One region of the Shewanella sp. BC20 genome, then DNA from elsewhere that is predicted to be linked to it. Evidence: predicted binding sites of a transcription regulator. Region 1 holds the regulator's gene; each other region holds the start of a gene.

Region 1 (3,141 bases):
CGCGATAGCCAAGGCATGTCGTTATCGGGCGGTGAACGTCGCCGTGTCGAAATTGCCCGCGCTTTAGCGGCCAATCCTAAGTTTATTCTGCTCGATGAACCCTTCGCCGGTGTCGACCCGATTTCGGTTATCGATATCAAGAAAATCATCGAACAACTCAAGAGCCGAGGCCTTGGGGTACTGATCACAGACCACAATGTGCGCGAGACCTTAGACGTCTGTGAACATGCCTACATTGTCAGTCACGGAAACCTGATTGCCGAAGGAACTCCCGCAGAGATCTTAGACAATCAGCAAGTTAGGGCTGTGTACTTAGGTGAACAATTCAGGCTATAGTTACTTAAACAGAGCCAATTAGCCTTGAATTTTGGCTTATAAGCGCCATCAATATGATACAAGCGGCCTAAATTCAAAATAATAACGTAGGGATCAGCGGTAACATGAAAGCGTCACTCCAGCTCAAACTGGGTCAACAGTTAACCATGACGCCACAACTCCAACAGGCCATTCGTCTGTTGCAATTGTCGTCATTGGAACTGCAGCAAGAGATCCAGCAAGCCTTAGACTCTAATCCTCTTCTCGAGCTGGAAGAGGAGCAATTCGACGCGCCTACCGAACGTAAGCAAGATATCGCCGATACCGACTTTAGCGAAACGACGGCCCAGCCACAGGAACAAGACAATTCCACCGTGGACATTGCCGAGTCGTTGACCAAAGAATCCCTGCCCGAAGAACTGCCCATGGACACCACTTGGGATGAAGTCTTTACCGCCTCGCCAAACTCAGGTTCTGGTGCCAGCCGTGAAGATGACATGCCCTTCCAAGGGGAAACTAGTGAAGGCCTGTACGAACATTTAGAATGGCAGAAAAACCTCACGCCCTTCTCTGAAACCGATTTAGCCATTGCCACCGCGATTATTGATGCCATCGACGATCAAGGTTATCTCACTCAAAGTACTGAAGATATCCTCGAAGCCATGGGCAATCCTGAGATAGAACTGGATGAAGTCGAAGCCGTACTCAAGCGAATTCAACACTTCGATCCCGTTGGTGTCGCCGCAAGGGATTTAAGCGAATGTCTGCTTATCCAACTCTCCCATTTTTCGCCGGATACCCCACACCTCGAAAACGCCCGAATGTTGATCAAAGATCATTTAGATCTGATCGCTACCCGCGACTTTAGGTTGTTGATGCGTAAGACCAAACTTAAAGAGGACGAGTTAAGGGACAGCATAGCGCTGATCCAAACCTTAAACCCTCGCCCAGGTTTGCTCATCACCCCTGTTGATGAAGAATATGTCATCCCCGATGTATCGGTGTCGAAGAAAAACGGTCGCTGGGTGGTCGAGTTAAATCCAGATTGCATGCCAAAAATCAATGTTAATCAGCAATATGCAGCCATGGCGCGCAGCACTAAAAGCCAAGCCGATAGCCAATTTATCCGCGGGCATCTGCAAGAAGCCAAGTGGTTTATCAAAAGCCTTGAAAGCCGTAACGAAACACTGCTCAAGGTGGCAAACTGCATAGTGCAATATCAACAGGGTTTCTTCGAATACGGTGAAGAAGCCATGAAACCTATGGTCCTGAACGATATCGCCGAGGCGGTAGAGATGCATGAGTCCACCATTTCACGGGTGACCACACAAAAATACATGCATACCCCAAAGGGACTTTTTGAACTAAAATATTTCTTCTCAAGCCACGTCGGGACTGATGATGGCGGTGAGTGCTCATCCACGGCAATCAGAGCCTTCATTAAGAAACTGGTTGCAGCGGAAAACCAGAAAAAACCATTAAGCGACAGCAAGATGGCACAGCTTCTGGCAGAACAGGGAATTAACGTTGCGCGCAGAACCATTGCGAAGTACCGAGAAGCGATGCTTATTCCCCCTTCCAATCAGCGTAAAAGTTTATAGCCTAAAGTGGAAATCGGAGGACGTTTATATGCAAATAAACCTGAGTGGACACCATATCGAGATTACTGAATCGTTACGGGCTTATGTTGAGGAAAAGTTTTCAAAACTTGAACGTCATTTCGAACAGATCAATAATGTGCACGTTGTGCTCAATGTTGAGAAAATGCAACAAATTGCCGAAGCGAGAATCAACCTCACCGGTGGTGAAGTCTTCGCGACTTCAGAGCATGCAGATATGTATGCTGCCATAGACGTCCTGATCGACAAGCTTGATCGTCAGGTTATTAAACACAAAGAGAAGTTAACAAAACACTAGCAATGGAACTTCGTACCATACTGCGGCCGGAATGCACGACCTGCGCCACTCCGGGCAGTAAGAAAAAGGTACTGGAACTTATCAGCGACTTAGCCGCTGCCCAGTACCCCACCCTCTCATCTCAAGAGATCTTCGAAAGCCTAGTGGCGCGCGAAAAGATGGGGAGCACAGGTATAGGTAACGGCATCGCCATTCCACATGGTCGATTAACCGATATAACACAACCCATAGCCATATTGGTGAAATGTGAGGAGCCGATAGCCTTTGATGCTATCGATAAACAACCTGTCGACATTTTATTTGCGCTGCTGGTGCCTGCTGACCAATGTCAACAGCACTTAAGCACTTTGTCCTGCATGGCTGAAAAGCTCAGCGACAAACAAATATTGAAGCAATTGCGCAAGACGCATGATGAAACGGAACTCTATCAGGTAATCACTGGATGAAACTGGTCATAGTGTCAGGGCGCTCAGGCTCAGGCAAATCGGTCGCACTAAGAGTGCTTGAAGATCTCGGCTATTATTGTGTCGATAATCTTCCGTTGCCGCTGATTGGCAGCTTACTCGAACAGCTCAAGGGCAGTAACGATCTCGTCGCCATCAGCGTTGACGTGCGTAACCTGCCGGAGCAAGACAAGGTACTCGTCAAACAGCTCGCAAGCCTGCCAGAGGGCACTGAACTTACCAGCTTCTTCTTAAATTCCAGCGATAAAGTACTGCTAAAGCGCTACAGCGAGACTCGGCGCTTACATCCCTTATCTAAGAGCCGAGTATCACTGCAAGAAGCCATCAAACTTGAAGGCAAATTGCTCGAGCCCCTGTCACAGCAGATGGATCACTACATAGATACCTCAAATCTGAATATCTATGAACTCAGCGACCAAGTACGGCAAATCCTGCTTGGCAGTGT
Region 2 (3,141 bases), on a different contig from region 1:
GCCAAGTGCTGCAATACGATGAGGCCATGGCACAGGCCGATGCAAAGGCAAAAGCCAAAGAGGCGGCATTATCTTCCAGCGAAGATGCCATCGAATCTGTGGTGCCAAGTGAGGTCAAACCGGTGGCGAATGCCTCCGAGGTGATGCTGAAACTCTTTAGTTTGAATACGGCCAATCCCTTTGAAGTAAAGCTGCCCGATAGCCAACTGCCAGTGGTATTGACGCACTTTATTAAGATCAAGCAAACGGAATTTGCGCTGGGGGATTATCAACAAGGTAATGAAAAGGGGCGGGTATTGCTGGATTATATGCGGATTACGCCGCTTAATTTTGACCCAGCATTAGAGCCTGATACCCAAAGTGATGCGCCATTACAGGACGATCCTAAGCAGCAAACCATGCCCTTTGTGGCGCCTTATATCGTCACGAACCAAGGTTCGGGGGTATTTTGGTACCTTGGCTTGTTTAGCTTAGATTATGCTCAAAATCGATTAGTGCACTTAGGCAGTGTGTTTATTGGCGATCGTATCGAAGTCGATAATATCGAGCCCGTGTATCCCTTTGAGGCGCCATATAAAGTCGCCATTACCTACCGCGACAGGGCGGCAGGCCAACCTATGGCAGAGGAGCCTAAGGTGGCGAAAACCCTTGAGGTCGGTGTGAGTGAATCGGAAATCAAAGCACTGCATTAGGTTTATATCTGGGCTTATGCTAAGTTAATTTTACCTCAGCTACGGCTGAGGTATTTATTTCACCTAGCGGCTGGGAAAGCTAAGGTTTTGGCATAAAGCATAAAATTAAAACAAGGAGCGAGTCATGGAAATGACCAAAGTCACGGGCAAATTTGATGTTAAGCTCAATCCCGAGAGTGCCTATGCCACAGGTGTGGGCGGCATGAACTTGGGCAGAATGACCTTAGATAAAAGCTTTTATGGTGAGCTTGAAGCCCGCAGCCAAGGCGAAATGCTCAGTGCCATGACGGCGGTAAAAGGCTCGGCAGGTTACGTGGCGATAGAGCAAGTCGTAGGTAAACTGTGCGGTAGACAGGGCAGTTTTGTGCTGCAACATTTTGGCATTATGACCGATGGGCAAAACCGTTTACACCTTGAGGTTGTCCCCCATTCTGGCGCAGGTGAACTCGTTGGGTTATATGGCACTATGGCGATAAGCATCGAAAATGGCCAACATTTTTATGAATTTAGCTTCTGCCTCGAACAGGAAGCCGAAGCCTAAGGCATGATGAATATAACATCGCGCCGATAAAACAAAACCAGCCGAAGCTGGTTTTGTGGTTTTTGCCCGAGTGACTAATACCAACAGCTGAGTTACCAACAGCTGAGTTATCAAGAGCTGAATTAGCAAGGGCGGAATGTCAGGACCATTATGAGGTTTTGACTTTGATTTTATCGATGACCTTTTTCACATCATCGGTATTTTTAGCAATGGTCAGGGCTAATTGACGCTCGGCATCGCTAACCACTTCACCCTGTAAGGTCACTACGCCATCGGCAACATCGACGTTAATTTGGGTGCCCGATACGTCGGTCGAGAACAACAGACGGGTTTTTACGACCGTTGCGACCTTAGAGTCGGTTAAGGTCTTCACCACCTCATTGGTGCCTTCGTCTTCTTTCATCACGGTTAACTTGTTATCGACTCCTTTTACACCATCTAAGCTTTTGATGAGCTCAGCGGCGAGCGCCTTATCGACACTGCTCTCCACTTGACCGGTTAAGGTGACATGGCCGTTTTTCACGTCGGTCATAATGTCAAAGGAGTTGAGGTTAGTATTGAGCAACAAAGTCGTTTCGGCCTTGCCATCTAGCCAAGCATCTTTGGCATCGTCTTTCCAATCCTGTGCGGCGGCCACATTTAAACTGATAGAACCGACAAGTAAGGTGGTTAAGGCTAAAGTTGTCGTGTTTTTCATAATGATATCCTCCGTTGTTATCTCGAAGATACTAAAGCGTGAATCGTGCCAATGTTTTTATCCTACTGATTTTTAATGTGATTAATTGGAAGGGTTACCAGTTTTAGATGTTTGGCTTAATCGGCAAATCGGCGCTTTTTACCGACAAAATGTAAATATTACCGAGGGTAATTAAGCTTTTTGGCTTAAATGGGATAGGCGTTAAGCTCAAATAGATCGCAGGCAACAAAAACGCGGCTCAGTTGGCCGCGTTATTGGATGGCATTGCCGCCTTACAGGGCTTGGCTACGCAGGTGTAAGGTATCTAGATGGATTTGTAGCCAGGCAATATCCTCGGCCAGTTGGCTGATTAACCTTGGGTGATTGGCCTTTTTAATTAGCTGTTTGAGGTGATTAAGGCGCTGACGCTCAAGCTCGCAGAGCACGGCGAGGGCATCGGCGAGTTGCTGTTTAATAAGTAAAGCATCGACATCGGCATAGGGCCGAGTCTGCGACGACGGCACTGAGTGCGGGCCTATGTGCGGGCCCATTTGTTGTAATGTTTGGGTGAGCAATTGCTTAAATCGCGCCAGCATCCCTTGATACGTCTTGATTTGGGCAATAAAAATGCGTTTTAGGCTGTAGTCATCGACAGTGGTATTGGCCCGAGTATAAAAATCCACGCCGGTTTGGGTCAGCTCGATTAACTCATTAACCAGCTTAATATCGGCGCTCAACTCGGTCTGATGTTGCGCAACATTAGACTTCATAACGACCTCCTGTGGTAGTTTGGGCTGCTCCGCCGACACGGATTGCCCAACATTTTATGGAAATTTCAGTTTCATTCAGCTTCTATGCATATTTCGTTCACTTTTTAATGATAAGTTAATGTCTTGATTTAACTGATGATATTTATCCATTGTCGCCAGTGCCTCGCTTATTATCGGCAACTCTTACCGTTGAGATTGTTAAAATTTCACGGCTGGCATACAGTGGTGCTTCATTCACAGGGAGTGGCACAAGATGATCCGACCAACGCTTTTCTATCATCTACAGGACTTCGAGACCGAGCAGGCATTAGTACAGCTCGAGGGCGCGCAGACCTACAACAAGCTACGCAGTACCGATGATGTATCTTGGATTAGTCAGCTGGAGGCAAATCGTATCGATGTGGCGATCATTGAGCTGCCCCGTCTAAGCCGTGAAGATTACCTAGCCTTACTCGAGTCCAG
Region 3 (3,141 bases), on a different contig from region 1:
CGATGCCATTATTCCGCGGATCCACGCCAGTGTGACCTTTTACGGCTGTGCCGTTGTGCGCCAGTTTGAAATGATGGGCGTATTTGCCGCCAACGACTCGATTTCAATCGCACGTTCACGGGACAAGTTACGCGCGCTGCAATTGCTTTCCCGCAAAGGTATCGGCATGCCAGTGACGGGATTTGCCAATAAACCCAATGATATTCCCGACTTGATTAACATGGTGGGCGGTGCCCCTTTAGTGATTAAGTTGTTGGAAGGCACCCAAGGGATTGGCGTGGTGTTAGCCGAAACTAAAACCGCCGCCGAGAGCGTGATTGAAGCCTTTTTAGGGCTGAAAGCCAATATTATGGTGCAGGAATATATTCAGGAGTCCAACGGCAGCGATATTCGCTGTTTTGTGGTCGGCGATAAAGTGGTGGCTTCGATGAAGCGCCAAGGGCCCGAAGGGGATTTTCGCTCTAACCTGCACTTAGGCGGCTGCGGCGAGAAAGTAAAAATTACGCCCGAAGAGCGCAAGATGGCGGTTGCCGCTGTGAAAGCCATGGGATTAGTGGTGGCGGGGGTTGATATTTTACGTTCGAATCGCGGCCCCTTGATCCTAGAGGTGAACTCGGCGCCCGGTATTGAAGGCATCGAGCAGACCACGGGGATTTCGGTGACTGAGCCTATCGTGGAATATATTGAGAAGATGGTATTAGCGCGTAAATCGAATCGCGCCGTGATAGCCTAACAAAAACGCCGCGATAATCGCGGCGTTTTTTTAGCGTTTAATTTTATAAATCAAATCCGTAGGAATAACCTAAAACAACCTTGGCGTCATCACCCTGCAGATCGGTATCCGACACCATAAATGAGACTGTGCCCATGCTGGTATCGGCACTGAGTGTGACGTTGTAATCTGCGTAGTTATCCTCATCGAACCAAGATTCAACCACATCGCCACTGGAATAGCCGTAGTGCAATGACAGGCTCAGTTTATCCGTCAGTGGGAAAGACGCAGTGGCCGCAAGATAACTCATATCTTTGTTATCTAATGGCTCAGCCGCGACATCATCACCGGCGTTGATCACGTGGGAATAACTGAGTTCAAACCATTTCCAGGTGATGGCACCGTGCAGTTCACCAAAATCGATGCTGCCTTCGGCATCGGGGTAAGCGTAGTAGAGGTAGCCAATATCGTAGCTGAGGTCTTCGGTGATGTTGCCGCCGTAGCCTGCGTAGAGATCCAACTCATAGCTGGTATCGTCGCCAAAGTCGACATTTGAGGCCCAAGTGCCGGCATAGAATCCGGAGTCATGGCTATAGTCAATGCCTCCTTGAATAGCGACCGCATCATTGGTTTGAGTGACCCCGCGCCATAGATAGTTTGAGGTGCCGCCAATATTGCCGGACACCGCCGCAAAGGCGTTGGTCGTTAATAACAATCCCGTCGATAATGCCAAAACGCTGTACAGTGATTTTCTCATTCTCATCCCCTCGATTGACTTATTTATCGATTCACTCATGTCACCACAGAGTGGGTGACATTGGTGCATCATGGTTTTTTCTGATAAGGGAATTGCTAATCACATGCCATTATTTGAACATCATTAAAAACAATTGGTTACACAACGCGTGTTAATAAAATGTTTTAAAACGCTCAAAAATGGAGCGGTTGACGCACTGTGTTTGTGCAAAAAATCATCTTTCATGCTTTTTTGAGAGCAAAAAAAACGCCTCACAGAGGAGGCGTTTTATATAATCAATGTCGAGCGAATTAGTTCACACTATCACGCAAGGTTTTACCCGCTTTAAACTTAGGCACAGTGGCTTCAGCGATCTGAATTTCTTTACCTGTCTGTGGGTTACGGCCAGTACGAGCTGCGCGAGTGGAGGTTTCAAAAGAGCCAAATCCAACGATAGAGATCTTGTCACCGTTTTTCATTGATTCAGTAATAGCTGCTTCGAAAGATTTCAATGCACGTGCTGCTTCAGCTTTAGTGATATCGGCATTTTCTGCAATCTTGGCAATAAGTTCAGTTTTGTTCATCTTTATTGTCTCTTCTTTCCGTAGATTTATTAAGTCAGCGTGCCTAACATGCCACAAGGTTTGGGCATTGGAAAGCCCTTTGCTACGGGCTTGTGTCCTATAAGTAACAAAAATGCAGAATATTTACCCCATTCGTGACTTAGGTTTTATTCTTCGAGCAGTTGATATAAGAGCTGCTTCACCAATTTGGGTTCGAAGGGTTTATCGCACAGGGCATTGACACCCGCCTGAGAGACATTGCTCAAGTGAGCATCATTTGCCTCGGAAGACACCATGAGGATAGGCACATGGGATTGCTGGCTTTCATTACGGATAAATTGGGTGAGTGCCAGACCATCGACACTGGGCATATTGTAATCGGTAATGATCAGGTCAAACATATTATTACGCATTAACTCAATGGCTTGAGCGCCGTCTTCCGCTTCGGTGATCTGCTTGATCCCAAGGTTGCCAATGGTACGTTTAATCACATTGCGGGCCATGCGGCTGTCATCAACCACGAGCACACGCACGTCATGCACATCGAAGTGGCTGAGGTCGAGCTCATCATGGCTGAGTAAATCGATAGTTGCATTCAACGCCTTGCCTAAGTGTTCGGCATTAAAGGGCTTTGGCAGAATCGCGACCACGCCAGACTGACGGAAAATCTCCAATTGCTCGCGGCGGCATTCGCTCGAAACCAACATAAATTGAATGTCTTTGTATTCACTGTTGGTGCGTAGGTAGCTTAAAAACTCGGTCGCGGTACCATCTTCAAAATACATGGCACTGGCGATGAGATCCGGCTTGTGGCGGGCAATCAACTCCCTTGCTTGGGTCAAACTTGCGGCATTTTGAATGCTGATAATGCCTTCTTGCTGTAAACGCTTGATGATAATGCGGCGCTGGGTTTCCGATGGCTCAACAATGAGAATCGAGAGTTCGCTAGGCGATAAATGAGTCATAATGGCTGGCTTTATCAGGTCTTTTAGGGAGCCGTTAACTTAGGCTAGAAACAAGGGCTTAGCAATAAACAAGCTTACGCTTTTACCTTTGCGGTTAAATAATGATGGGTGATGCGGGAAAAGGCTACCCAATACTGCACTAACAATAAGGCGATGATGCTCAAG
Region 4 (3,141 bases), on a different contig from region 1:
CGCTGACTTTCAATAAGATTCACCAGCTCTTCGGTCACGTTTACGTTAGAAGTTTCTAACGCGCCTTGACGAATCGCCCCCATACCATCGAGTGATGCAGTGCCTTGGATAGGCGTACCACTGGCACCAGTTTCGGTGTATAGGTTTTGTCCCATAGGATCTAAACCCGATGGGTTAATAAAATCGGACATGCTGAGCTGCCCCACGACTTGGTTTTCCGCCGTGCCCGGTGTTTTCACCGAGACTTCCCCTTCGGCAGACACGGTAATGCTGGTCGCATCATCGGGAATCGTGATTGCAGGTTGCAGTACGTAACCCGAACCTGGCGTTACAATTTGCCCAGTATCATCTAAGGTAAATTGACCATTACGGGTATAGGCTGTGGTGCCATCGGGTAGCTGTACTTCGAAAAAGCCAGGGCCTTCAATCATCAGATCGAGTGAGTTATCCGTGGTCAACATATTGCCTTGGGTAAACATTTTTTGAGTGGCCACCACTTTGGTACCCGCACCAATATTTAACCCATTGGGTAACTTAGTGTTTGAGGCACTAATGCCCCCCGCTTGGTTAACGGTTTGATAGAGTAAGTCTTCAAAGACTGCGCGGCTCTTTTTGTAGCCGACGGTGCTGGCGTTCGCGACGTTGTTTGAAATCACCGCAATATCGGTTTGCTGTGCGTCTAAGCCAGTTTTACTAATCCATAACGCTGGATGCATAATTTATCTCCTAACTAATCCGCATTAATGAAGATGAAGCGCGGTCATTTTCTTCCGCGGTTTTCATCATCTTCACTTGCAATTCAAATTGTCGCTGTAGGTCGATTAAGGACACCATCTCATCCACTGGATTGACGTTACTGCCCTCTACAGCCCCACTCTCAACAAACACGTTTGGATCGGTTGGCGCCGGATTACCCGATACCAAACGGAACAGTCCATCCTCACCGCGCATCATTTGTGCGTTGCCAGGATTAACCAGCTTTAATCGCCCTACCTCTTCAACCACTTCCGTTGTCGCGCCCTGAGGACGTACCGAGATAATGCCATCCTGTGAGATGGTGACTTTTTCAATCGGCAGCGGTAACACAATCGGTCCCGCATCACCCATCACAGGATTACCTCGGTCGTTATGCAATAGCCCTGTCGAGTCAAAACTGAGACTCCCTGAACGGGTATAGGCCTCACTGCCATCCTTTGCCTGAACAGCGAACCAACCATCACCTTTAATGGCAACGTCAAGATCCCGCCCAGTGGTTTTGATGGGGCCAGCTTGAAAATTGGCGGAGGGTGTTTCCACCATGGCAAAAACCCTCGATGGCAATCCTTCACCAAAGGCTTGCATCGATCTGGCTTGCGCCATGTCCGACTTAAATCCATCGGTATTGGCGTTAGCTAAGTTGTTGGCACGCAATGCCAACTCATTCATGTTTTGCTTAGCTCCGCTCATGGATATGTAGAGGAATTTGTCCACAGACTGCTCCGTCAAATTTTCAACCTGACAATAGCAAAGCAAGCATCATGCCAATAAAAATCGTGGCTAATTTACTGATAAATTGGGAGAAGATTATGAGGAAATGGCAACAACGCCAAAAGAGGCTAAGTGTTGCCGCCATCGGCAACACTTAGAGAAGGAGTGAATCAGCTTAACGAATTTGCAGTACAGTTTGTTGCAGAGTGTTGTTCACTTCGAGGGTACGTGAGTTAGCCTGGAAGTTACGTTGCGCCGAAATCAAATCCACCAGCTCAGTCGTTAAGTCAATGTTGGACTGCTCTAATGCCGAAGAACTGATGCTACCGAAGGTACCACTGTTGGGTTCACCCGCGAGCGCTGGACCCGACTCAAGGCTGGCTTTCCATGAGGTGTTACCCACTTGAGTTAAACCTTGCTCGTTGGCAAAACGAACTAAAGCAACACGAGCTAATGCCACGGTTGAACCGTTAGAGTAGCTGGCGGTGATCAAACCATCTTCACCGATTTCGACGTTGGTTAAACGCCCAACAGTCGTACCGTCCTGCGTTAATTCGGTTGCCGCAAATGGAGCCGAAAACTGAGTTGGCGCATTGAACTTAATAGTTACAGCTTGAGTACCATCGGCACCAGGGCCTAACACGCCCGCACCAGCAACCCCTAAGGGTTCTGTAGCTATGACAGCAGGGTCGCTACCAGTATAAACACCCACTTCGTTAAATTTTAATACCGAACCTTTCCAACCGCCTGTGGTTTGGGCTGTTGCAGGTGTATCTGGCGTACCATCACCATTGGTATCCGTTTGATAAGTCCCTGCGGGGCCAGACACATCCACTTGCTTACCATCAATTGCGTAGTAGGCAACCCAGTTGTTTTCACCATTATAAGAGCCATTCGTTGGCTTCACGAAATAGGTGGTCATAATATGTGGCTCACCGAGGGAGTCATAAATCGTCAGAGAGGTCACACTGTTATAGGTTTTGGAATCCAACGGGTCAAAAGCTGCAGGATCCAGAGCACTTTGCTTAGAATTTAAGTTCATCTGCATTGTGATGTTATCAGTCTTAACTGGACTACCGGCTGTATCAGGAATTTGCACAGGTTTTGCCGTCGTTAAACTGACCGATGTTGAGTTACCGTCTTTATCAACTGGGAAGGTTTGCAGGTAATTACCTGCAGAATCAACCATATAATTATTTTTATCGACTTTGAATGCACCTGCGCGGGTAAACTGATGGTCTAAAGTGCCTATTTCCGATGAGGTTACAAAGAAACCACCTCCTTTAATCGCTAAATCCAAGGAGTTATTGGTCAGCTGCAAACTACCTTGGTGGAATTGCTGCGCCACTTGGCTCGTTGCCACACCACCACCGACGGCGGTTTTAGAGTTAGAGAAAATTGAATTAGCGTAAACATCCGCAAATTCAGCACGCGATTCTTTAAAGCCAATGGTGTTAGCATTCGCGATGTTGTTCGCGGTAGTGTTTAAGTCTTTCTGTGCAGCAGAAATGCCACTCAATGCAATGTTAAACGACATAATTCACCTCTACATTTCACTCAATTCAATTAAGGACCCGAGTCCAACTCAATACTGACAAATTAGGTTTCTGATACCGCAAGTACATCAGAGAGCTTAATACCTGCACCACCGCGAAGATTCAGAATCGCCCCAGT

What was found. Region 1 encodes sigma-54, which starts transcription at its own class of promoters, with help from an activator protein. Its sites were predicted from a motif close to GTTGGCACGNNNNTNGNNT; they were not measured.
Region 2: a site for sigma-54 is predicted at 1,965-1,983, ahead of CBX96_RS00825 (BON domain-containing protein). Genes of this name have one in related genera too.
Region 3: a site for sigma-54 is predicted at 1,562-1,580, ahead of CBX96_RS12295 (TorF family putative porin). Genes of this name have one in related genera too.
Region 4: a site for sigma-54 is predicted at 1,507-1,525, ahead of flgF (flagellar basal-body rod protein FlgF). Genes of this name have one in related genera too.

The regions. Positions count from the first base shown of each region.
Region 1 covers NZ_NHRI01000015.1:74,045-77,185, forward strand. Annotated here, with positions in the region: gene lptB (LPS export ABC transporter ATP-binding protein) at 1-336, shown strand, start outside; gene CBX96_RS15595 (RNA polymerase factor sigma-54) at 441-1,916, shown strand; gene hpf (ribosome hibernation promoting factor) at 1,945-2,232, shown strand; gene ptsN (PTS IIA-like nitrogen regulatory protein PtsN) at 2,235-2,678, shown strand; gene rapZ (RNase adapter RapZ) at 2,675-3,141, shown strand, end outside.
Region 2 covers NZ_NHRI01000001.1:190,927-194,067, reverse strand. Annotated here, with positions in the region: gene CBX96_RS00835 (hypothetical protein) at 1-692, shown strand, start outside; gene CBX96_RS00830 (DUF3224 domain-containing protein) at 817-1,233, shown strand; gene CBX96_RS00825 (BON domain-containing protein) at 1,382-1,930, opposite strand; gene CBX96_RS00820 (hypothetical protein) at 2,203-2,679, opposite strand; gene CBX96_RS00815 (sigma-54-dependent Fis family transcriptional regulator) at 2,933-3,141, shown strand, end outside.
Region 3 covers NZ_NHRI01000010.1:179,962-183,102, forward strand. Annotated here, with positions in the region: gene rimK (30S ribosomal protein S6--L-glutamate ligase) at 1-733, shown strand, start outside; gene CBX96_RS12295 (TorF family putative porin) at 777-1,469, opposite strand; gene CBX96_RS12300 (HU family DNA-binding protein) at 1,760-2,032, opposite strand; gene CBX96_RS12305 (response regulator) at 2,179-2,976, opposite strand; gene CBX96_RS12310 (hypothetical protein) at 3,051-3,141, opposite strand, start outside.
Region 4 covers NZ_NHRI01000006.1:76,270-79,410, reverse strand. Annotated here, with positions in the region: gene flgG (flagellar basal-body rod protein FlgG) at 1-716, opposite strand, end outside; gene flgF (flagellar basal-body rod protein FlgF) at 727-1,470, opposite strand; gene flgE (flagellar hook protein FlgE) at 1,643-3,004, opposite strand; gene flgD (flagellar hook assembly protein FlgD) at 3,067-3,141, opposite strand, start outside.